DNA from 4 places in the Neorhizobium sp. PAMB6630 genome. Region 3 is predicted to be linked to each of the others. Evidence: predicted binding sites of a transcription regulator. Region 3 holds the regulator's gene; each other region holds the start of a gene.
What was found. The regulator LexA, encoded in region 3, represses DNA repair genes until DNA is damaged. The targets are predictions, from matches to a motif close to TGTTCNNNNTGTGTTCNG.
Positions count from the first base shown of each region.

Region 1 (5,302 bases), 1.0 Mb from region 3:
CGTTCTGTTTGCCGTGGGTAGCGCCCTGAACCGCCAGGGCGCCGAGGAAATGGTGTCGCTTTACCTGCAGATTGCCCATGCGCTGGACCCGAAGAGCGCCGATACGCTGGTGCTTCTCGGCGGCATTGCCGAAAAGATGGAACAGCCGAAGCAGGCGATCGAGCTTTACAGCCGCGTGCCGGAAGGTTCGCCCATGCGGCGTATTTCCGAGCTGCAGCTGGGCCTGACGCTGGCGCAGACCGGCGATGTCGATGGCGCGCGCGCGCATCTGAAATCGCTGATCGAGAGCGATCCGACCGACATTCGCAGTTACATCGCCTATGGCAGTGTTCTCTCCGATGCCAAGGATTATAAGGCGATGGCAGAGACCTATGACAAGGCCGTGGACGTGATCGGCCCCGTGCCGCGCCCGACCGACTGGTCCGTCTTCTTCCAGCGCGGCATTGCCTATGAGCGCCTGAAGGAATGGGACAAGGCTGAGCCGAACTTCAAGAAATCGCTGGAGCTGAACCCGGACCAGCCGCAGGTGCTGAACTATCTCGGTTATTCCTGGGTGGACATGAACCTTAACCTGGAAGAGGGCCTGAACCTCATCCGCAAGGCCGTGGAATTGCGCCCTGACGATGGCTACATCGTCGATTCGCTCGGCTGGGCCTATTACCGCCTTGGCCGTTACGACGAGGCGGTGGAGGAGCTGGAGCGCGCCGTGCAGTTGCGCGCCGGTGATGCCGCCATCAACGACCATCTGGGTGACGCCTACTGGCGTGTGGGCCGCAAGCTGGAGGCGGGTTACCAGTGGCAGCGGGCGCTGACCATGAAGCCGGAACTGACCGAAATCCCGAAGATCGAGCAAAAGATCCGCGAAGGACTGGCCGACGCCGGCCCGCCGCCGGTGCAGACGGCCATGGCATCCCCCGCCGCAACGGCGCCAGCCGTGCCGCAGCAGGATCCTGCCGCCGCTGCCAAATCGAACTACATCGTCGGTGCCGGCGACACGCTGTGGAAGATCGCCAATGACGCGCTGGGTGATGGCGACCGCTTTCGTGAGCTGATCGAGATCAACCCGGAGCTGAAGCGCAACCCGAACCGGCTTTATCCCGGCCAGGTGCTGGAGCTTCCCGGCCCCGCCAACTGACGGCGTTTTGCCCGGCATGACATTATCTGGCTTGGCCTTGGGTATCCCGGCAGCCGACGTGACCGAAACGGGGCGGGCAAAGATAAACCTTTGCCTGCACGTGACCGGGCGCCGGGCAGATGGCTATCACCTGCTCGACAGCCTCGTGACCTTTGCGAGCCACGGCGACACGGTGCGGTTTGCCGCAAGCGCCACGGACAGGTTTGCGGTGACCGGCCGCTTCGGCCCGCTTCTGTCGCCTGACGCCGATAATCTGGTGGTGCGCGCGCGCGACCGGCTGCGGGCGGCGGTTGAGGCGGTGGGCATGGCCGCGCCACCCGTTGCCATCACCCTGCAAAAGGACCTGCCGATCGCCTCCGGCATCGGCGGCGGGTCTGCCGATGCGGCAGCGACGATGCGCGGCCTGTTACGCTTCTGGGGCGTATCGCTCGATGAAACCCGGCTTAGCGACATGGCGCTTGGCCTTGGCGCCGATGTGCCGATGTGCCTTTCCTCCCGCCCGCTGATGGCGCGCGGCATCGGCGAGGATCTGGCTCCGGTCAAAAACCTGCCGGCGCTTTTTATGGTGCTGGTCAATCCGCTGGTTTCGGTCTCGACGCCCGAGATTTTTCGCCGCCTCACAAAACGCGACAACGCAGCCGTGCCGCCCCTGCCCTTGGGTGAGGACGCCGACTGGCTGTCCTTCATCGCCACCCAGCGCAATGATCTGGAACCTGCGGCCCGCGCCGCCGTTCAGGATATCGACACCGTGTCCGAAGCGCTCTCGCAAACCGGCGCAGGCCTCATGCGTATGTCCGGCTCCGGCGCCACCTGTTTTGGGCTTTACCGCTCGATTGAGGCGGCAGAGGCTGCGGCAACCGTTCTGGCAGACCGCCACCCCGGCTGGTATGTTCAGGCCACCACCACGATTGCAGGAGACGCCGCATGAGCCGGATCGACGAGAGCCGCCCGTTCCTTCCCGTCGGCATCGCAGTGCTGACCGTGTCCGACACCCGCACGCCAGACACCGACAAATCCGGCGATACGCTGGTGGCCCGTATTGAAGAGGCCGGCCACCGGCTGGTCGCGCGCGCCATCGTGCCCGACGACAAGGCAGCGATCTTCGAGCGCGTGCGCCAGTGGACGCTGATGGACGAGGTGGACGTGGTCATCACCACCGGGGGCACCGGTTTTACCGGCCGTGACGTGACGCCGGAAGCGCTGGAGCCGCTGTTTGAAAAACGCATGGATGGCTTTTCAGAGGTCTTTCACCGGATTTCCTACGACAAGATCGGCACCTCCACCATCCAGTCGCGCGCCACCGGCGGCGTGGCGAATGCCACCTTCATCTTCGTGCTGCCCGGCTCCCCCGGCGCCTGCAAGGATGCCTGGGACGGCATCTTGAAGGCGCAGCTGGATTATCGCCACATGCCCTGCAATTTCGTGGAAATCATGCCGCGTCTGGACGAACACCTGCGGCGCGGCGGCAAGGGCTAACCCTCAGCTGCGCGCGGCCCAGGCCGGCACCATCTCGCTGATCAGCCGGAAGGGTTTTTGGCCCCGGGCGAGATCCGACAGCCGCATGACCGAGCGCGCCTGCGCCAGTGCTTTGCTCTTCTCGACAATCAGCCCCTGCTCCAGAGGTTTTGCCGAACCAACCAGCCGCGACAACAGCGGACGGCGATGGTTGCGCGACGGCGAAAACCGCGCTGCCTGACGATTGAGCGCGATATGCTCGGCCACCTCGTCGATCCAGCCGATCTGCGGACGCGCGCCCGGCTCGATGAGAAACAGCCATTCGCCCCTTGTGGTGCGCAGCACATCCTCGATATTCCAACCCGTGTGAAAGCGGCAGCCGGCCGCATCCGCCACCCGCGCCGAGGCATCCGTCGAGCCGTGATCGAGCACGGACACGTCGCTCACCAACCCCTCCACGGCACCCGCCACAAGCACAGACAAGGTCTGGGCCAGTTGGGTCTCCTGGTCATGGCATTCCATCAGCACGCTCAGCATGCCCAATGCTTACCGCATCGCAACAGGAATTGCCACAAAACTGACACAGCGATTTTGTTCTTGCAATGTTCTATTTTTGCCATTACCAATGAGGTCACGGTGATCACGAGATCGGCGCCGAGGAGTTTCCCCATGAACGAGCTGACCCAGCTGCGGCAGGACGCTTTTGCGCCTGCCCATACGGCAGATATTGCCGACGCCCTGGTGGAAACCTCGGGGCTGCGCATCGAGATCGACCGCAGGCGCGGACGCGGCTCCGGCTTGAACCCCAGCGGCCGTTTCGAGACCGAACGCCGCGAAGTGTTTGACGACGGCTGGCAGACGCTGGAGGAGCTTGCGCCCTTCAAGACCGAAGTGCAGGTGGAAAAGCCGCGCACCATCATCAGCCGCAACGATTCGCCCGACATTCCCTTCGACCGCTCGATCAATCCCTATCGCGGCTGCGAGCACGGCTGCATCTATTGTTTTGCCCGCCCGACGCACAGCTATATGGGGCTTTCGGCAGGTCTCGATTTCGAGGCAAAGCTTTTTGCCAAGCCCGACGCGCCAAAGCTGCTGGAACGCGAACTGAGCCGCCCCGACTACAGGTTGCGCACCATCGCCATCGGCACCAATACCGACCCTTACCAGCCCATCGAGCGGGAATGGCGGGTGATGCGCCAGATCCTCGAGGTTCTCGCCAAGGCCAATCATCCCGTCATGATCGTCACCAAGTCGGCACTGGTGACGCGCGACATCGATATTTTGTCCGACATGGCGTCAAAGGGACTGGCCAAGGTGGGCATCTCGGTGACCACGCTCGATGGCAAGCTCGCCCGCAGCATGGAGCCCCGCGCCTCGACGCCGGTAAAGCGGCTGGAAGCGATCACGAAGCTGACGGCGGCAGGCATTCCCACCAGCGTTCTCGTCGCCCCGGTTATTCCCGCACTCAACGACCACGAGATCGAGCGTATTCTCGATGCGGCAAAGGCTGCCGGCGCGAGCGAGGCAAGTTATGTGCTGCTGCGCCTGCCGCTGGAGGTGAGCCCGCTGTTTCGCGACTGGCTGCTGCGCAACTACCCGGATCGCTACCGCCATGTGATGTCGCTGGTGCGCTCCATGCGCGGCGGCAAGGATTATGATGCCGAGTTCGGCAAGCGCATGAAGGGGGCCGGCCCCTATGCCTGGCAGATCTCGCGACGTTTTGAACTGGCCACCAAGCGCCTCGGCCTTGGCCGTCGCGGCATCCAGCTGCGAGACGATCTTTTTGTTCCGCCGGCCGGCACAGGCATCCAGCTGTCGCTGCTGTAGTTCTGAGGGACGACGGTTGTTTGGGAAATGACCGGACGTATCCCTGACTCTCCTGCGCTTGGCGCCGGAGGCAGAGACTCTGACGAGCTAGCAAGATTGGACGGATAAGCCTGAACAAGGCCAGCGACCGAGAGCGATAGCGGACGCGACGTGAGTAAGAATGAGAATTCGGCACGGTCCGCCGCCTCGATCCGTGCTGAACGCCCCCGGCCCGCCCCTCCCCTTGGGCGGTTCAAGCGATGCCGCAATCAGCGCTTTGCCGGGGCTTGCAGGAGATCGGGTGCGCGTGCGAGTTTCCGCCGCATGTTACAGAGCACGCCACCCGATTCTCCGAGCCTTTTCGACCTTGTGCCACTCGTTCCGGATTTCAGCCTGGAGCTTGCGGCCCGAAAGGCCGGCCATTGGCCGGTTGCCGGCACCGACGAAGCCGGGCGCGGGCCGCTCGCGGGTCCAGTCGTTGCCGCCGCCGTCATTCTTGATCCGGAACGGATCCCGCACGGCCTGAACGATTCCAAACAGCTCACCCTCAAGCAGCGGGAACAGCTGTTCGAGGAAATCCTCGCCACGGCGCATGTCGCCATCGCCACCTCCGGCCCGCGCCATATCGACGAAAAGAATATCTTGCGCGCCAGCCTCGATGCCATGCGCCGCGCCATTGCCGGGTTGGCGGTTGCACCCGCCCTTGTTCTCGCCGACGGTCGCGACGTGCCGCCGGGCCTCTCCTGCCCCGGCAAGGCGGTCATCAAGGGCGATGCCCGCTCCGTCTCGATTGCAGCCGCCTCCATCATCGCAAAGGTCACCCGCGACCGCATGATGACCCGCGCCGGCCTCGTCTACCCCGCTTATGGCTTTGACGCCCATGCCGGTTACGGTACAGCCCGCCAC
Region 1 covers NZ_CM177836.1:3,014,030-3,019,331, forward strand. Annotated here, with positions in the region: partial or broken gene AC4CWF_RS14485 (tetratricopeptide repeat protein) at 1-970, shown strand, start outside; gene AC4CWF_RS14490 (4-(cytidine 5'-diphospho)-2-C-methyl-D-erythritol kinase) at 1,152-2,063, shown strand; gene moaB (molybdenum cofactor biosynthesis protein B) at 2,060-2,611, shown strand; gene AC4CWF_RS14500 (glycosyl transferase) at 2,615-3,127, opposite strand; gene AC4CWF_RS14505 (PA0069 family radical SAM protein) at 3,260-4,417, shown strand; gene rnhB (ribonuclease HII) at 4,721-5,302, shown strand, end outside.
Region 1: AC4CWF_RS14500 (glycosyl transferase) is a predicted target of LexA. The motif match lies at 3,183-3,200, and genes of this name have one in related genera.

Region 2 (5,302 bases), 670 kb from region 3:
GCTCTTGTTGGAAAAGCTGTCTTTCCCGGTTCTGGACCTCCCCGTCCGGCAGACGCAGCAGATAGGACGGATGGACAGTGGTGAGCAGACGGCGGTCTTTGCCCATGGTCATCAACTTCCCCCGCACTTCCGACAAGCGCCGCCGTTCGCCGGTGAGCGAAAAATAGGCCGTGGCGCCCATTGCCACGATCAGCTTTGGCGCGACCAGATCGATCTCCTGCTTCAACCACCAGCGGCACTGGACAATCTCTGCCTCGTTCGGTTTCTGGTGAATGCGCCTTTTGCCGCGCGGCTCGTATTTGAAGTGTTTGACGGCGTTGGTGACGTAGAGGGTTTTGCGATCGACGCCGATCTCCGACAGAGTGCTGTCAAACAGCTTTCCGGCTGGGCCGATGAAGGCACGCCCCGCCAGATCTTCGTGATCGCCCGGCTGCTCGCCGACCACCATCACAGCGGCATTGGATGGCCCCTCGCCAAAAACCGTTTGCGTGGCCTTGCAATGCAGCGCACAGCGCGTGCATCCCTCCGCTTGCCGGCGAAGGGCGGAAAGCGTGCCGGGAGGCGCTACCACCTCCGCCCCGGAACCTGATGCGGCCAATGCCCGCTCGCGCAGCCGTTCATGAAACACCGGCGGCTGGGATGCGGCCCTTTCTGCCATCTCCTTCACCTTTTCCTCGGCATTGGCGATCAGCCCGGGAATGAGCGAGGCCTCCGGCAGGTTCTTCCAGTATTTTTTTGGCATTTCCGCCGTCATCGCCTTCACCTTCAACCGGGCGGGATTGAAGATATTGGCGTAATAGACCCGCCACAGGTCATCGGCGGCATCCTGATGCTCAAGCTTCGGCGCCGGTTCATCCGAAACGACGAGACCTTCACCATTAAAGGCGGCCGATCCCTTAGGCGTTGCAATCAGCCAGTCCATGTCGGCAAAACGACGGGCAAAGAACGGTGCGGTGCGGGAGACGATAAAGTGGTCTGGCTCGAACCAGGCGACGAAGGAACGGCGCGGCCCACCGCCCGCCGGCACTTCCTTGAACCGCACGAAGGCCTTCATCTTGTGGCTGTCGCGGCGCACGGATTTTTCCAGCTTCAGCGCCTCGATCACATCGGCATCGGAGACGATCTCCAGAAGCCTTCGTTCTTCGCGCAGCCTCCAGAGCAGGCGATAGAGAAGTGCAAAACGCGACGGTTGTGTGTGGCACACAACCGATTGCGCCAAAGCCAAAAAAGCCGCCGGCACGGCCACCACCTTGGCCGGGGCGGCTGACGGTTCTGGAATTGCGGCCTCGGCGGTTTCCGGCAACAGCGTCGCCTCGCCCGCCAGCCGCCAATCCACCGCCTGCGGCTCTATGTCGGCCTGCAGGAGGGCGCGCGCCGCATCGCGCCATTCGGCAAAATCGCCGCGGCCTTTCAGGAAAACCGTGCGCATCAGAACAGCGCCAGTTGTTGCGGCTGCGGCGCAAACATGGCGCGCAGGTCCGTGCGGTCGATCAGCCGGTGCGGCGTCCAGCCCTCGGCGACGATGAAGGGCTGCACCTTGCGCAGCGATACCGACAGCCGCCCGAGATCCTCCAGCCGCAACCGGCGCTGCCGGCGCGAGGACAGGATGGAGCGCACCGTCTTGGTGCCGAAACCCGGCACGCGCAGCAGCATTTCCTTTGGCGCCTTGTTGACGTCGACAGGGAATTGGTCACGATTACCGAGCGCCCAGGCGAGCTTTGGATCGAGATCAAGGTCGAGATTGCCATCAATAGTCGACGCTGTGATTTCGCCGATGTCGAAGCCATAGAAACGATAGAGCCAATCCGCCTGATAAAGCCGGTGTTCGCGCATCAGCGGCGGTTTGATCAGCGGCAGTTTCGACGAGGCATCCGGAATGGGGCTGAAGGCGGAATAATAGACGCGCTTCAGGCCGTAACTGCCGTAAAGCCGGGCGCTGGTGCCGAGGATCGTTGCGTCGCTTGCGCCATCGGCGCCGACGATCATCTGCGTGCTCTGGCCCGCGGGAACAAACGTGCGCCGGCGTTTTGTCTGCAAGGTCGGCTCGGAGGCTTCCTCGATCTTCAGCCGCAGATCGCCCATGGCGCGGCGGATGCCGGCCGGCTTCTTTTCCGGCGCAAACTGGCTGATGCCGTGGTCCGTCGGCAGTTCCACATTGATGGAGAGACGGTCGGCATAAAGCCCGGCCTCCGCAATCAGCCCGGGCGAGGCTTCGGGAATGGTCTTCAGATGAATATAACCGCGAAACTTGTGGACGGTGCGCAGTTCTCGCGCCACCCGCACCATTTCTTCCATCGTGTGATCGGAGGAGCGGATGATACCCGAGGATAAAAACAGGCCCTCGATATAATTGCGCCGGTAAAATTCGAGCGTCAGCCAGATCACCTCGTCCGGCGTGAACCGCGCCCGCTCGACATTGCTGGAGGAGCGGTTGATGCAATAGACGCAGTCATAGATGCAGAAATTGGTGAGCAGGATTTTCAGAAGCGAAATGCATCGCCCGTCCGGCGCATAGGCGTGGCAGATTCCAGAGCCTTCCGTGGAGCCCAATCCACCGGTGCCTCCCGAATGGCGTTTCGTGGTGCCGCTCGAGGCGCAGGACGCATCGTATTTGGCAGCGTCGGAGAGAATGGCGAGACGTTCTTTCAGCGACTTCTTCATTAGTATGTTCACTATATGTTCTTTTCCCTGTCGTCAAGACCGGTGCCGAAATGACGCGCCCCTTTCCCTCCACGGCTGGCGCCCTATTTCGAATTTGCTGGCAATTGTTGTAGTGATTCTGTTATAGTTGCCGAAATTAGAGCTTTCACACGGTTCCGGGGATACCCTCCGGGACCTGTTTCTTTTTGTGGCCGCGGGTAGCGGCCATGAGACTGAGGGTTAAGGAAAATGGTTGATAAGGTCCCGATGACTCCATCCGGTTTCACCAAGCTGCAGGAAGAACTGCGCTGGCGCCAACAGGAGGAACGTCCTCGCATCATCGAGGCCATTTCGGAAGCACGCGCCCATGGCGACCTTTCGGAAAATGCCGAATACCACGCCGCCAAGGAAGCGCAGAGCCACAATGAAGGCCGCGTGACCGAGTTGGAAGACCTGACGGCCCGCGCCGAGGTGATCGACCTCAGCAAGATGTCGGGATCCAAGATCAAGTTCGGCGCCACGGTAAAGCTCATCGACGAGGATACGGACGAGGAAAAGATCTACCAGATCGTCGGCGACCAGGAAGCCGACGTGAAGGAAGGCCGCATCTCTATCTCTTCACCGATCGCCCGCGCACTGATCGGCAAGGAAGCCGGCGACAGCATTGAAGTGGTCGCCCCCGGCGGCTCGAAGGCTTACGAGATCCTCGCGGTCAACTGGGGCTGATCCGGCAAAGCAGGCGTTCGCCGTGCCCCCTTCCCTGCAACAGGTCGAGGTGATCGCCCCGCACTTCAAGCGAAGGCTGTCGGGCGTCACCTCCACCGTGATCCAGCTTGTTCCGGTGCAGAACCGTCTCGGCCAGAAGGTTGTCACCTTCGGGCCGGGCCTGCCGTCTTTTCTGCCGGCAATGTCGGCCGGCGAACTGACGCAGCTCTGGACGCCGCCCGACGGCCGCCGCCACCGGATCTGGCATGCACGGCGCAATATCGAAATGCTTCCGGGCATTTTTCTGCGCGATGTCTGCCGCATGCCGCTAAAACTCCTCTTCACCTCCGCCTCGCAGCGCAAGCATTCCCGCTGGACGAAGGGGCTGATTGCCCGCATGGACCAGGTGATTGCGGTGTGCCAGAAAACCGCCTCCTACCTGGAGCGGGACAGCACCGTCATTCTGCACGGCATTGACTTAAATCGCTTTTCGCCTGCTGCAGACAAGGCCGCAGCAAAGGCAGGCTTGGGGCTTGATCCGCAAAAACACTATGTCGGCTGCTTCGGCCGGGTGCGCCACCAGAAAGGCACCGATCTTTTCGTCGATGCGATGATCCGTCTTCTGCCGGATCATCCCGACTGGAACGCCGTGATTGCCGGACGCGCCACGGCCAAACACATCGCCTTCGAGGATGATATGAAAGCCCGCGTCGCGGCTGCTGGCCTTGCCGACCGCATCTTGTTTGTCGGCGAGCACACCAATATCAACGACTGGTATCGCGGGCTGGACCTCTTCGTCGCCCCCCAGCGCTGGGAAGGCTTTGGGTTGACGCCGCTCGAGGCCATGGCCAGCGGCGTACCTGTTATTGCCGCCGATGTCGGCGCCTTTGCCGAACTCATTCTCGATGGCGTGACCGGCCGCATGGTGGAGCGCGGTGTCCTCGACAGTTTTGTCGGGGGTATCGAACCTTTCCTTGCCGCGCCTTCCCTCTGCCATCAGCAGGGGTTCGCAGCGCTTGCCCATGTCACCGAGAACTTTTCCATCGAACGCGAGGCAAAGGCCATCGGCGCCGTTTACAGCGCGCTGCTGGATGCCCGATAAGGCCACATTTTTCATGACGATCTATGTCATCAACCTTGATCGGGCAAAAGAGCGCATGGCGCGCATGCAGGCTTTGCTTGGCGAACGCGGCCTTGCCTTTGAGCGCATCGAAGCGGTGGACGGGAAAACGCTTTCACCGGAAACACTGGCCGCCTGGTCAACCCGCCATCCTGATGGCAGCCTGGTTCTGTCGGTCGGGGAAGTCGGCATTCTGCTGAGCCAGCGCGAAGCGTGGCGACGGATTGCCGAAAGCGGCGTGCCCGGCGTCATCTTCGAAGATGACATCCATCTGGCACCGGGAGTTGAAAAGCTTCTCGCCGATCTCTCCTGGCTTCCCGCAGTGGCCGATATCGTCAAGATCGAAACCACCGGCCGGACGATTGCCGTCTCGCGCAAAAACCTTGACGTTGCGGGCTTATCGCTTGCCGCGCTGCGCAGCGCCCATCTGGGAGCTGCCGGCTACATCGTCACGCCGAAGGCGGCGCGCCTGCTGCTCGAGGCCATCGGCAAAAGCCACCGCGCCGTCGACCACCTGATCTTCGATCCCGTCTCGCCGCTGTTTTCACAGCTCAAAATCTACCAGACGATCCCGGCGCTTTGCATCCAGGACCAGTTTGTCACGACGCAGCCGCTTGGCCTTGGCGGCGAGATCGTGCGCGCCTGGGCGCTGGAAAAAAAGAAGCAGAAGAAAACCCTTCTGCAGAAGGCCGCACGCGAGATCGGCAGGCTTGCCGAACAGGCGCGCTTTGCGATTGCCGGGTTGCCGTTCAACCCGCTGACAGACCGCCGGAACGTGAAGGTTCTGCTCGCGCCAGACCGTGATCGGTAGCGCAGGCGGCGAGCAGCGGCACAATC
Region 2 covers NZ_CM177836.1:1,331,137-1,336,438, reverse strand. Annotated here, with positions in the region: gene AC4CWF_RS06325 (UdgX family uracil-DNA binding protein) at 1-1,429, opposite strand, end outside; gene AC4CWF_RS06320 (putative DNA modification/repair radical SAM protein) at 1,429-2,661, opposite strand; gene greA (transcription elongation factor GreA) at 2,890-3,366, shown strand; gene AC4CWF_RS06310 (glycosyltransferase family 4 protein) at 3,389-4,447, shown strand; gene AC4CWF_RS06305 (glycosyltransferase family 25 protein) at 4,461-5,276, shown strand; gene AC4CWF_RS06300 (Lrp/AsnC family transcriptional regulator) at 5,301-5,302, opposite strand, start outside.
Region 2: AC4CWF_RS06320 (putative DNA modification/repair radical SAM protein) is a predicted target of LexA. The motif match lies at 2,667-2,684, and genes of this name have one in related genera.

Region 3 (5,302 bases):
CTTCACGCAGAGCCTTGCCTCTTATGTCGCCGCAGCTGCTGCCATGGGCCTGCTGATCGCAGGCCTCATTGCCATGAACCGGCGTGCCATAAAACCGCTTCGCGGCATGCGCGACTATATGAGCATCCTGGCCGGCGGCGATTATTCACGGCCCGTACCCTATGATGGACGTGGTGACGAAATCGGAGAAATGGCGGCGGCCGTGACAGTGTTTCGCGAAAACGCGCAGGAGCGGATCGCAGCGCGACGTCGTCAGGAAGAGGAGCGCGAGCGGGGCATGACCGCCGAACGGGCCGAACACGCCCGCCGCGCCGAGGAAGACGCCACCCGCGCCCGTGTGATCGAGGCCTTGAGCGCCGGCCTTGAACGGCTGGCCAAGGGTGATCTCACCACCCGGCTTTCGGTGCCCTTTTCCGCCGACTATGAAAAACTGCGGCGTGAATTTAATGCAAGCCTGCAGACGCTTGAGGAAACGCTGGGTGAAATCGGCGAGGCGATGCACGCCGTGCAGACGGGCGCCACCAGCATTGCCGGCGGCACTGACGCCCTGTCGCGGCGCACCGAAGAGCAGGCCTCGTCGCTGGAAGAAGCAGCCTCAGCACTTGCCGAGATCACCACCACCGTGCGCATGACGACTGAACGAGCGCGCGAGGCTAATAACCGCATGGCGCAGACGAGAACCAGTGCCGAAACCTCCAATGCCGTGGTGCGCGAGGCGGTGGATGCCATGGCAAAGATTGAAGGATCATCCACCCAGATCCGCCAGATCATCAGCGTGATCGACGAAATTGCCTTCCAGACCAACCTTCTGGCCCTCAATGCCGGCGTCGAGGCGGCCCGTGCCGGCGAAGCGGGCAAGGGTTTTGCCGTGGTGGCCCAGGAAGTGCGCGAGCTTGCCGGCCGTTCCGCCAGCGCCTCGCGAGAAATTCGCCAGTTGATCGACACCTCGTCGAAGCAGGTGGGCGCCGGCGTCGCCCTTGTCAATCGCACCGGCCTTTCGCTCGAAGATATCGAACGGCAGGTGCAGGCGGTGAACGACCTCATCGCGGCCATCGTGTCGGCAGCCGGTGAACAGTCCCATGCGCTGGCGGAGGTCAGCGAGGCGGTGAACCGGATGGACCAGGTGACCCAGCGCAATGCTTCGATGGCTGAGGAGACAAGTGCGGCCTGCGGCGATCTCAACGGCCATACCGCAACGCTTGGGCAGCATCTATCCCGGTTTACGGTCGGCCAGCAAAAGGCAAGCCGTTACCGGATGGGGTCTTAAGGCACAACCGGGCCAGATATCGGCATACTCAACAAGGAGCGGCTCTGAGACCGCCCCTTGTTCGTTCAGCAAAATACCGCTTCAGGACTTGGCGACGGCGTCAAACGCCAGCAGCTTTTCCAACAGGCCCTTCAGGCTTTTGAGATGCACCATGTTCGGCCCATCGGAGGGGGCGTTGTCGGGATCTTCATGCGTTTCGATGAAGACACCGGCCACGCCGACGGCAACGGCGGCGCGGGCCAGCGTTTCGACGAATTCCCGCTGTCCGCCGGTCGAGCCGCCCTGCCCGCCCGGCTGCTGCACCGAATGGGTTGCATCGAAAATCACCGGAGCGCCGAGCGACGCCATGATCGGCAGCGAGCGCATGTCGGACACAAGCGTGTTATACCCGAACGACGCCCCGCGCTCGCACAGAAGCACATTGGGATTGTCGCTTTCGGTGAACTTCGCCAGCACGTTCTTCATGTCCCAGGGGGCCAGGAACTGGCCCTTCTTGACGTTGATGACGCGCCCCGTTTTTGCCGCCGCAATTAGAAGATCCGTCTGCCGGCAGAGGAATGCAGGGATCTGCAGGATATCCACCGTCTCAGCCACCACGGCGCATTGTTCTTCCGTGTGAATATCGGTCAGCACCGGAAAGCCGAACTCGGCCTTCAGATCAGAAAAGATCTCCATGGCCGTCTCGAGCCCGATGCCGCGCTTGCCCGCAATCGAGGTGCGGTTCGCCTTGTCGAAAGAGGATTTGTAGACAAGACCGATGCCAAGATCATCGCAGATTTCCTTGACGGCGCCGGCCATCATAAAGGCGTGGTCGCGGCTTTCCATCTGGCAGGGGCCGGCGATCAGCGACAGGCGGCCGGTGTTTGAAAAAACGACGCGGGCCGAACCCTCGCCGACGGATACCTCTGCATTGGCTGTGACGGCCATGATCACTCCTCAAACACGAAAGCAGCGCCCTGACCGGGGGCTGCGGCAACGACGATGCGCGTGCCTCTTTTCTTAAAGGCCACGTCATTAGCAGCAAGGCAATCTGCTGTCACGGCAAGATCCGGTGTGGCAAACACCACCGCGGCACCACAAAGCCCGCCGGCTGACGGGGACAGATCAATGCCGAGTTCGTCCGCAACTCCCTGCCGCGACGACAGCACAACATGTCCATTCGGCGCCTGAAAGACATGACCCGAGGCATCCGTGACGGCTTTGGTTTCCAATACCGTCTCAAGAACCGGCAGCGCAGCGGTCGTATCATCTGCGGCAAGCCACACGCCGCGTAATCCAACGACACCGTTTTGATGCCGCTCCAGATGCGCCCGGTCGGCCGGCAAGGGATTAAGCCGCTCGCAGGCGAACAGGATAAATTCGGGAGATCCGCTTTCGGCGAAGGCCAGCCTGAAGCGCGCGATCACCTCATGTCCGTCCGCCGTCAGCGCCGCCCGGGAAAATTCAAGGATCTCGCCGGCGGAGAGACCCGCTGCGACAAACCGCGCGTGGTCTCCATCGGCATCCGGCGAAGCAACCACCAGACCAGAAAATCCATCGTCCCCGCAGGCGGCACGGAAGGCGAGATCTCGCCCGGTAAACACATTGCCCTCTCCTGCCGTGCGTTCGACAGCAGCACGGTCACGGATCGCCAATGGCTCCAGATACAGACCATCGGAGAGAAACACGCAGGCATTCTGCGTCCCAAACGGATGCTGCGCATCCGGCGCCACGGTGAAGCCGAGCGTCCCCAGCCGCTGGCGCGCCACCGCAAGTGTGCGGACGGGCATGACAATATGATCAAGCGGGCGGGCCATGATTCTCTCCTTGGACGATGCGGGCCGCAGTGTAGCGCCGGATAAGCGCTTGAATATCCCGCACGCTCTCAGCAATCGGTGTTTTATCCCCGGCTTTTGAGGGCTTGCGGAACACATATGGAACATATAGTGTCTGTTCTGGATTTGTTTCCACTTCGAGGTTGTCTTCATGCTCACACGCAAACAGCAGGAACTGCTCCTGTTTATTCACGAACGGATGAAGGAATCCGGTGTACCGCCCTCCTTCGACGAGATGAAGGATGCCCTCGATCTGGCGTCGAAATCAGGCATCCACCGCCTGATTACCGCGCTTGAGGAGCGTGGCTTCATTCGACGGCTGCCGAACCGGGCGCGGGCGCTTGAGGTGATCAAGCTGCCGGAATCCTATTCGCCGCCGGCCCAGCCGCGTCGCGGGTTTTCGCCCAGCGTCATCGAAGGCAGCCTCGGCAAGCCGCCGGCCACACGCCCTGCCCCGCCAGCTCCGGCTGTCGAAGAATATACCGGCTCTGCCACCGTTCCCGTCATGGGACGTATTGCTGCCGGCGTGCCGATTTCGGCTATCCAGAACAATACCCATGCCATCAGCGTGCCGATTGAGATGCTGGGCACCGGCGAGCATTACGCGCTGGAGGTAAAGGGCGATTCAATGATCGAAGCCGGCATCATGGATGGCGACACGGTGATCATCCGCAATGGCAGCACGGCCACGCCCGGTGATATCGTCGTGGCGCTTGTCGATGACGAGGAAGCGACGTTGAAGCGTTTTCGCCGCAAGGGCGCCTCGATTGCGCTTGAAGCGGCGAACCCCGCTTACGAGACCCGCATCTTCGGGCCGGACCGGGTGAAAATTCAGGGCAAGCTCGTCGGTCTCATCCGCCGCTATCACTGAGCAGTTCGACAACCGGTTGCGGCAGCGTCTCGTCAAAGATGCGCTGCCGCCAATCATAGGTTCGGTGGATGCTCCAGGGGCGTTTGTTGCCGATGCTGGCGCCACTCGCCGTCCAGTCAGCGAGGCGGGTGCTGCCAGCAAAGCGGATTTCGAGGGCTCCTGTCTTGCGCAGCGTCGTCAGAGTGAGCATCAGCGCGCCGGAGCGGCAGGTTTCGAATCGGGCACGGGCGGCAATCACCACGTCGGCCGTATCGCAGGCGGTTCCCGCATAACGCGGGTCCTCGATGGTGGCGATTCGCACCTTTTCCAGCGAACGGGCAAAACAGCCGAGACCGGCAATGCAGGTGAATTGACCGGGAGGAGCGCTGGTCAGGGCTTTGTCCATGGCGGTGGCAGCCTCTCGCAACTCCTGTTTGGTCAAGGGCGGATCTGGTGGCTTTCGGGGGGAAACGCCTGTCTCGGTTCGGCCAGAGTTCAAGTGAATCGCGTCAGCGTCTGATGGGCTTGGCTTGTGTCCTTCCTCGGGAACGACCGCGCGGATGTCTGTGGCGATCTCTGTTTCGGGCGTGTCTGCATCGGCTCCCGTCTGGCGGTTGTGTGCTGCATCGACGCCGGGCTGTGCATGGGCGCTCTTGGAGGTGCCGGGGGGCAAGTCTTGCGGTTTTGCCGCAGTGTTACGTCGGGGCATGATCGGCGCAAGCGTCTTGTCGATGATGAGCGCATTCTGCCACTGGCGATAGATGAAATCGGGCGGTGTCCTGCGGTTGGTGGCGGCCGTCTGTCCGTCGATGAGGGCGACGAGGCTTGCATCTTCCGAAACCAGCAGGCTTGGCCGTGCGGCATCGTCAGGCCAGAACGACAAAATGAGTGCCGCGGCCATGACCGGCAGGCCGAGCAGTTTTAGCCGTGTGCGCAGGAGGACCAGAATCAGAAAGCCGAACGAGGCTATGGGCAGGAACCAGCCATGCTGTCGCCCGACCGGGGCGTCTCCTCCCCAACCCGCCACCGTCTCGGCAACGGAGATAACCAGCTCAACGCCAAAACCCATCAGTTTCAGGAACGGCGCCTCCAGCCCGAACGGCATCAGCAGCATGGCAAGCATGCCGAAGGGCATGACGATCAGCGATATGATCGGCATGGCCGCGAGATTGCCGGCAAGGCCATAAGTGGCGACGCGGTGGAAGTGGGAAACAGAGAAGATCGAGGTGGAGAGTGCGCCGATGAGCGAGGTCAGCACCACGCCGGCGACCATGCTGGATAGAGCGGCTGTAGCGGCAAGCAGTGCCGGACGTCGCGCGGCAAGCGGATCATGCGGATCGCCATGGAGGCTCGACCAGGCGGCGTAACCGG
Region 3 covers NZ_CM177836.1:2,003,254-2,008,555, reverse strand. Annotated here, with positions in the region: gene AC4CWF_RS09445 (methyl-accepting chemotaxis protein) at 1-1,267, shown strand, start outside; gene kdsA (3-deoxy-8-phosphooctulonate synthase) at 1,349-2,194, opposite strand; gene AC4CWF_RS09435 (VOC family protein) at 2,197-3,063, opposite strand; gene lexA (transcriptional repressor LexA) at 3,233-3,952, shown strand; gene AC4CWF_RS09425 (ComEC/Rec2 family competence protein) at 3,933-5,302, opposite strand, start outside.

Region 4 (5,302 bases), 400 kb from region 3:
GCGCCCACCGGTCTTGGCTGCATACAGCGCGCGGTCGGCCTGTTTCAGCAATTGCTCGGGCGTCTCGATGCCTTGCATATTGGTGGAAATGCCGAGCGAGGCGGTTATGGCAAGGCGCAGGCCGGAGCGCTCCAGCACGAAAGGTTCGTTTTCGATACTGGCGCGCAACCGCTCTGCAATCGCTGCCGCAGACGTCGCATCCGTATCCGGCATCACCACGACAAACTCCTCGCCGCCGTAGCGACAGGCAAGGTCAGCCCCACGCACCGTGGAGCGGACGCGCCGCGCAAACTCGCGCAGCACCTCATCGCCCACATCATGGCCATAACTGTCATTCACCTGCTTGAAGCGATCGATATCGGTCATGCAGACCGAAAGCGCCCTGCCGCGCGCTGCGGCCCGGGTAAACAGCACCTTCAACTGGTTGTCGAGGTAACGGCGGTTGTTGAGGCCGGTCAGGCCGTCGGTCACGGCCAGCTCGATCGTCTGGCGCACATTGGCGCGCAGACGGTCATTATAACGCTTGCGCTTGATCTGCGTCAGCGTGCGGGCCACCAGTTCATTGGGATCGATCGGACGCACGATGTAATCGTTAACGCCGAGATCGAGCGCCCGCACGATCACGTCCTCATCGCCAAGCTCCGTCACCAGCAGCAGCGGCAGGAAGCGGGTGCGCTCCAGAAGACGCAGCTGCGCGCAGAGCCGCAGCGGATCATAATCGTCGCCGGTGCCGTTGATGATCACCATGTCGACGGGGTTTTCCGCTGCTTCAAAGAGCGCCGCCTGCGGATCGGACATGGCGATGACCTCTGCCACGGGCTTCAGTGCCCTGACGATGCGCTCCTGCGAGCTTGCGCGGCTATCGACCAGCAGTACCTGTCCCGGCCCTTCCATCGCATCCAGCCGCAGCGGCTCGTCCATGCCCATGGTACGCGCGGTTTCGGCACGCAGACGCAACTCGTCGCCCAGTGTCTTCAGCCGCACCAGGCTCTTGACCCGCGAGATCAGTTGCAGGTCGTTCACGGGTTTGGTCAGAAAATCGTCGGCACCGGCTTTAAGGCCGCGCACGCGGTCTGCCGGCTGGTCGAGTGCCGTCACCATCACGACAGGGATATGGGCGGTGCGCGGATCGGTCTTCAGCCGCTCGCAGACCTCAAAGCCGTTCATGCCAGGCATCATCACATCAAGCAGAATGATGTCCACATGGGTTTTCTGCACGATATCGAGCGCCTTGAAGCCGTCCTCAGCCGTCAGCACGTCGAAATATTCGGCAAGCAGCCTGGCTTCCAGCAGCTTCACGTTTGCCGGAATGTCATCAACCACCAGGATCCGTGCCGTCATCTGTCAAAAGTCCCGTTCAGGCGTCGCCCAGATATGTCTTGATGGTCTCTATAAATTTCGGCACGGAAATCGGCTTGGAGACATAGGCCTCGCAGCCGCCCTGGCGAATGCGCTCCTCATCTCCCTTCATGGCAAAGGCGGTGACGGCAATGACCGGAATGACGTGCAGTTCGTCGTCTTCCTTCAGCCACTTCGTCACCTCCAGCCCCGACACTTCCGGCAGCTGGATATCCATGAGGATCAGATCCGGCCGATACTTTCGAGCCAGATCCAGCGCTTCCATGCCATTGCGCGTCTGGATCGTCGTATAGCCAGAGGCTTCGATCAGATCGCGGAAGAGCTTCATGTTCAGCTCATTGTCTTCGACAATCATGACCCTTTTGGGCATAACATCATCCCTATCCAGCCTTGCAAGCTTCACCTTGAGATATAAGCTCGCATCATGGCCGATTCCATTCATTCGGCAGGATGGAGACTAAAGCCATTTGGTTGAAGAAAAGGTAATTTATAAACATATGCGCCTCGACACGGGAAAAACATCGGCATTGCCCAAGCCGGAGGAAACGGCCGCTGCCGTTCTTCAATGGCTGGCGGAGGAGCCGGACATGTTCGGCCGCTTTCTGGCGCTCTCCGGCCTGCAGGTGGACCAGCTGCGCGATGCCATCGGCGATCCCGGTTTTCTGGCCGGCATGATCGATTTCATCATGGCGCATGAACCGACGCTTCTTGCCTTTTGCGAAGCACGCCAGTGGAAGCCGGACGCGGTGGTGGCCGCCTGGCATCACTATTCCGGACCGGGCCTTGCCTCGGGAGATTACGAGTGAGCGAGATTGTGGACCTCGATCATGTGCGTCTCACCGACCGGCCGCTGGCCGTCTGCGACGTGGACGATGTGGTGCTGGAATTCCTCACCCCGTTTGAAAGCTACCTGACGAGCCTCGGGCACCGGCTGGTGCCGCGCTCCTACCGGCTGCACGGCAACATCGTCTCGGCGCGTGACGAGGCACCGGTCGAGGATGCGCTGGTGAGCAAGCTGATCCTCGATTTCTTCGAGGCGCAGGAGACCTGGCAGGTTCCGTTCGGCGATGCCGTCTCGGCGCTCAACCGCATCGGCGAGACAGCCGATGTGGTGTTTCTGACCGCCATGCCGCCGCGTTACACGCAGATGCGCCGCCGCCTGCTCGACCGGCTGGATCTCACCTTTCCGCTGCTCGCCACCGAAAGCCCGAAAGGCCCGGTTATCGAGCGCCTGCATGGCAACCGCACCCTGCCCGTCGCCTTCATCGATGACATGGCGCATAACCACGTGTCGGTCGCAGACAGCGTTCCCGAATGCCTGCTCGTCCACCTGATGCCCGCAAGCGAGATGCATCGCCACGCGCCAAAACCCGGCCCGCATGTGGTGCAGGCCAGCGACTGGGCCGACGCCGAGGGCCATATTCTTCGACATTTTCAGACCGCCTGAGCGACCAGATCGGATTCAGTTGCCGCCATCCACAGGCCTGTCGCTAAACGTCCTCTGGCAGTGCTTGTGCGCGGGGCTTGCCACACGTATGGTGCAGATGTTCAACATTTGTTCCCGGCCATGACCCAACCTGCTGCCCATGATACCGGCTTCTGCCGCGACTGCCTGACCGGCCAGCCGGCCGGCAACCGGCGTTGCCACGCCTGCGGCAGCCCGCGCCTTGTCTACCATCCGGAACTCTACGACCTGACGCTGGCCCATATCGATTGCGATGCCTTCTACGCCTCCGTGGAAAAGCGCGACAATCCTGATCTCGCCGACAAGCCTGTGATCATCGGCGGCGGCAAGCGTGGCGTGGTGTCGACCGCCTGCTACATTGCCCGCGTCAGCGGCGTGCGCTCGGCCATGCCAATGTTCAAGGCGCTGGAGGCCTGTCCCGATGCGGTGGTCATTCCGCCCAACATGGAAAAATACGGCAAGGTGGGCCGCGAGGTGCGCACGCTGTTTCAGGAGTTGACGCCGCTGGTGCAGCCGATTTCCATCGATGAGGCATTCCTCGATCTCTCCGGCACGGAACGCCTGCACCACGATCCACCGGCGCGCATTCTGGCAAGGCTTGCCCGGCGGGTGGAACAGGAAATCGGAATCACGCTGTCGGTCGGCCTCTCCTACTGCAAGTTCCTCGCCAAGGTCGCCTCCGACCTCAACAAGCCGCGCGGCTTTTCGGTGATCGGACAGGCGGAGGCCGTGGCCTTTCTTGCACCTCGCCCCGTCACCGCCATCTGGGGCGTCGGACGCGCACTTGCCACCACGCTGGAGGCCGATGGCATCCGCACGATCGGGCAATTGCAGGTAATGCAGGAGGCCGACCTGATGCGCCGGTATGGCGCCATGGGCCAGCGGTTGTCGCGCCTCTCGCGCGGCATCGACGAGCGCACCGTGCATGCCAATGAAGCCGCAAAAAGCGTTTCCGCCGAAACCACCTTCTTCGAGGATATCTCGCGCTTCGAGGATCTGGTGCCGATCCTGCGCCGTCTCTCCGAAAAGGTGTCGGCGCGGCTGAAACATCAGGAGATCGCCGGCCAGACCGTGGTGCTGAAGCTGAAGACCGCCGACTTCAAGAGCCGCACCCGCAACCGCCGGCTTGAAGACCCGACGCAGCTCGCCGACCGGATCTTTCGCACCGGCCTCAACCTTCTGGAAAAGGAAACCGACGGCGCGAAATTCCGCCTGATCGGCATCGGCGTGACAGACCTCAGCGACCCCACGCGGGCCGATCCGCCAGACCTTGTCGATGAACAGGCGGGACGACGGGCAGCGGCGGAAGCGGCGATGGACAAGCTGCGCCAAAAGTTCGGCAAGACCGCCGTCGAGACGGGTTACACATTTGGCGCCGTGCGTCCAAAACGCTGATGGCGTGTTCCATCACCGCAACGTGATGACAGCGTCCACACTCCAGCCAAACGACCGCCGGCTTTTCTAAAACTTCGTTAAACTTGTCTGCATAGGCTGCTTCTCTGTTTACTGCGTAAAGAGGTTTGCCATGTTGAGATCCGCCGCAATCGCGCTTGTGCTGATGTCAGGGGCGGCCCTTCCGGCAGTGGCGGCCGACGAGGCCCGCACGTTGCAGATCATCGTCTCCACCGACAGCCAGCGCCTGACGGTTTATGATGGCGACATGATCGTCGCGACCTCGAAAGTATCCACCGGCAAGCCGGGGCACGACACGCCAACGGGCATTTTTTCCGTGCTCGAAAAACGCAAGTACCACGAATCCAACATCTATTCGGCAGCCCCGATGCCGTGGATGCAGCGGCTGACCTGGTCGGGCATTGCGCTCCACGAATCAAACAGCGTGCCGAACTACCCCGCATCGCACGGCTGTGTGCGGATGCCGGCGGAGTTTGCCCGCACGCTTTACCGCATGACGAGCCGCGGCGTGCATGTGATCATCAACGACACAGCCGTTGCGCCGCAGCCGGTCAGCCACCCCGCGCTGTTTTCTCCGCTTGCCGAGCAGCCACCGCGCGAACTCCTGTCCGACGTTCCGCTGCGCCCATCCGCATCCCACGGCGCTGCAGGCGAGGTTCAGGTGGCCATGGCCATGCCGCCCGCCCCGGTCTCCGGCACCGCGCCGGGGAACACCGACAAGAGCGGCAATCCGCCTAGGACCGGCAAAGCCCCGCAGGCGGCCACAGACAGCGAACCGGCGCCTTTGCGCATTCTCATCACCCGCCGCGACCAGAAGGATACCGTGCGCGATGTGCAGGACATGCTGACCGAACTCGGCTTTGACGCCGGCACGGCCGACGGCATCATGGGGAGGACGACGCGCAGCGCGCTTGCCGGGTTCAAGCGCTGGAAGGCACTGCCGGCCAAGGGGCCGCAGTTGACGCCCGACCTGCTTTCCGCCCTCTATGCCTCTTCCGGCCGCACCCCGCCGCCGGCCGGCCAGATTCTCGTTCGACAGGGTTTTGAAGACATTCTCACCGAACC
Region 4 covers NZ_CM177836.1:2,399,425-2,404,726, forward strand. Annotated here, with positions in the region: gene AC4CWF_RS11435 (PleD family two-component system response regulator) at 1-1,341, opposite strand, end outside; gene AC4CWF_RS11440 (response regulator) at 1,358-1,729, opposite strand; gene AC4CWF_RS11445 (DUF3572 domain-containing protein) at 1,857-2,165, shown strand; gene AC4CWF_RS11450 (hypothetical protein) at 2,162-2,806, shown strand; gene AC4CWF_RS11455 (DNA polymerase IV) at 2,927-4,219, shown strand; gene AC4CWF_RS11460 (L,D-transpeptidase family protein) at 4,350-5,302, shown strand, end outside.
Region 4: AC4CWF_RS11455 (DNA polymerase IV) is a predicted target of LexA. The motif match lies at 2,905-2,922, and genes of this name have one in related genera.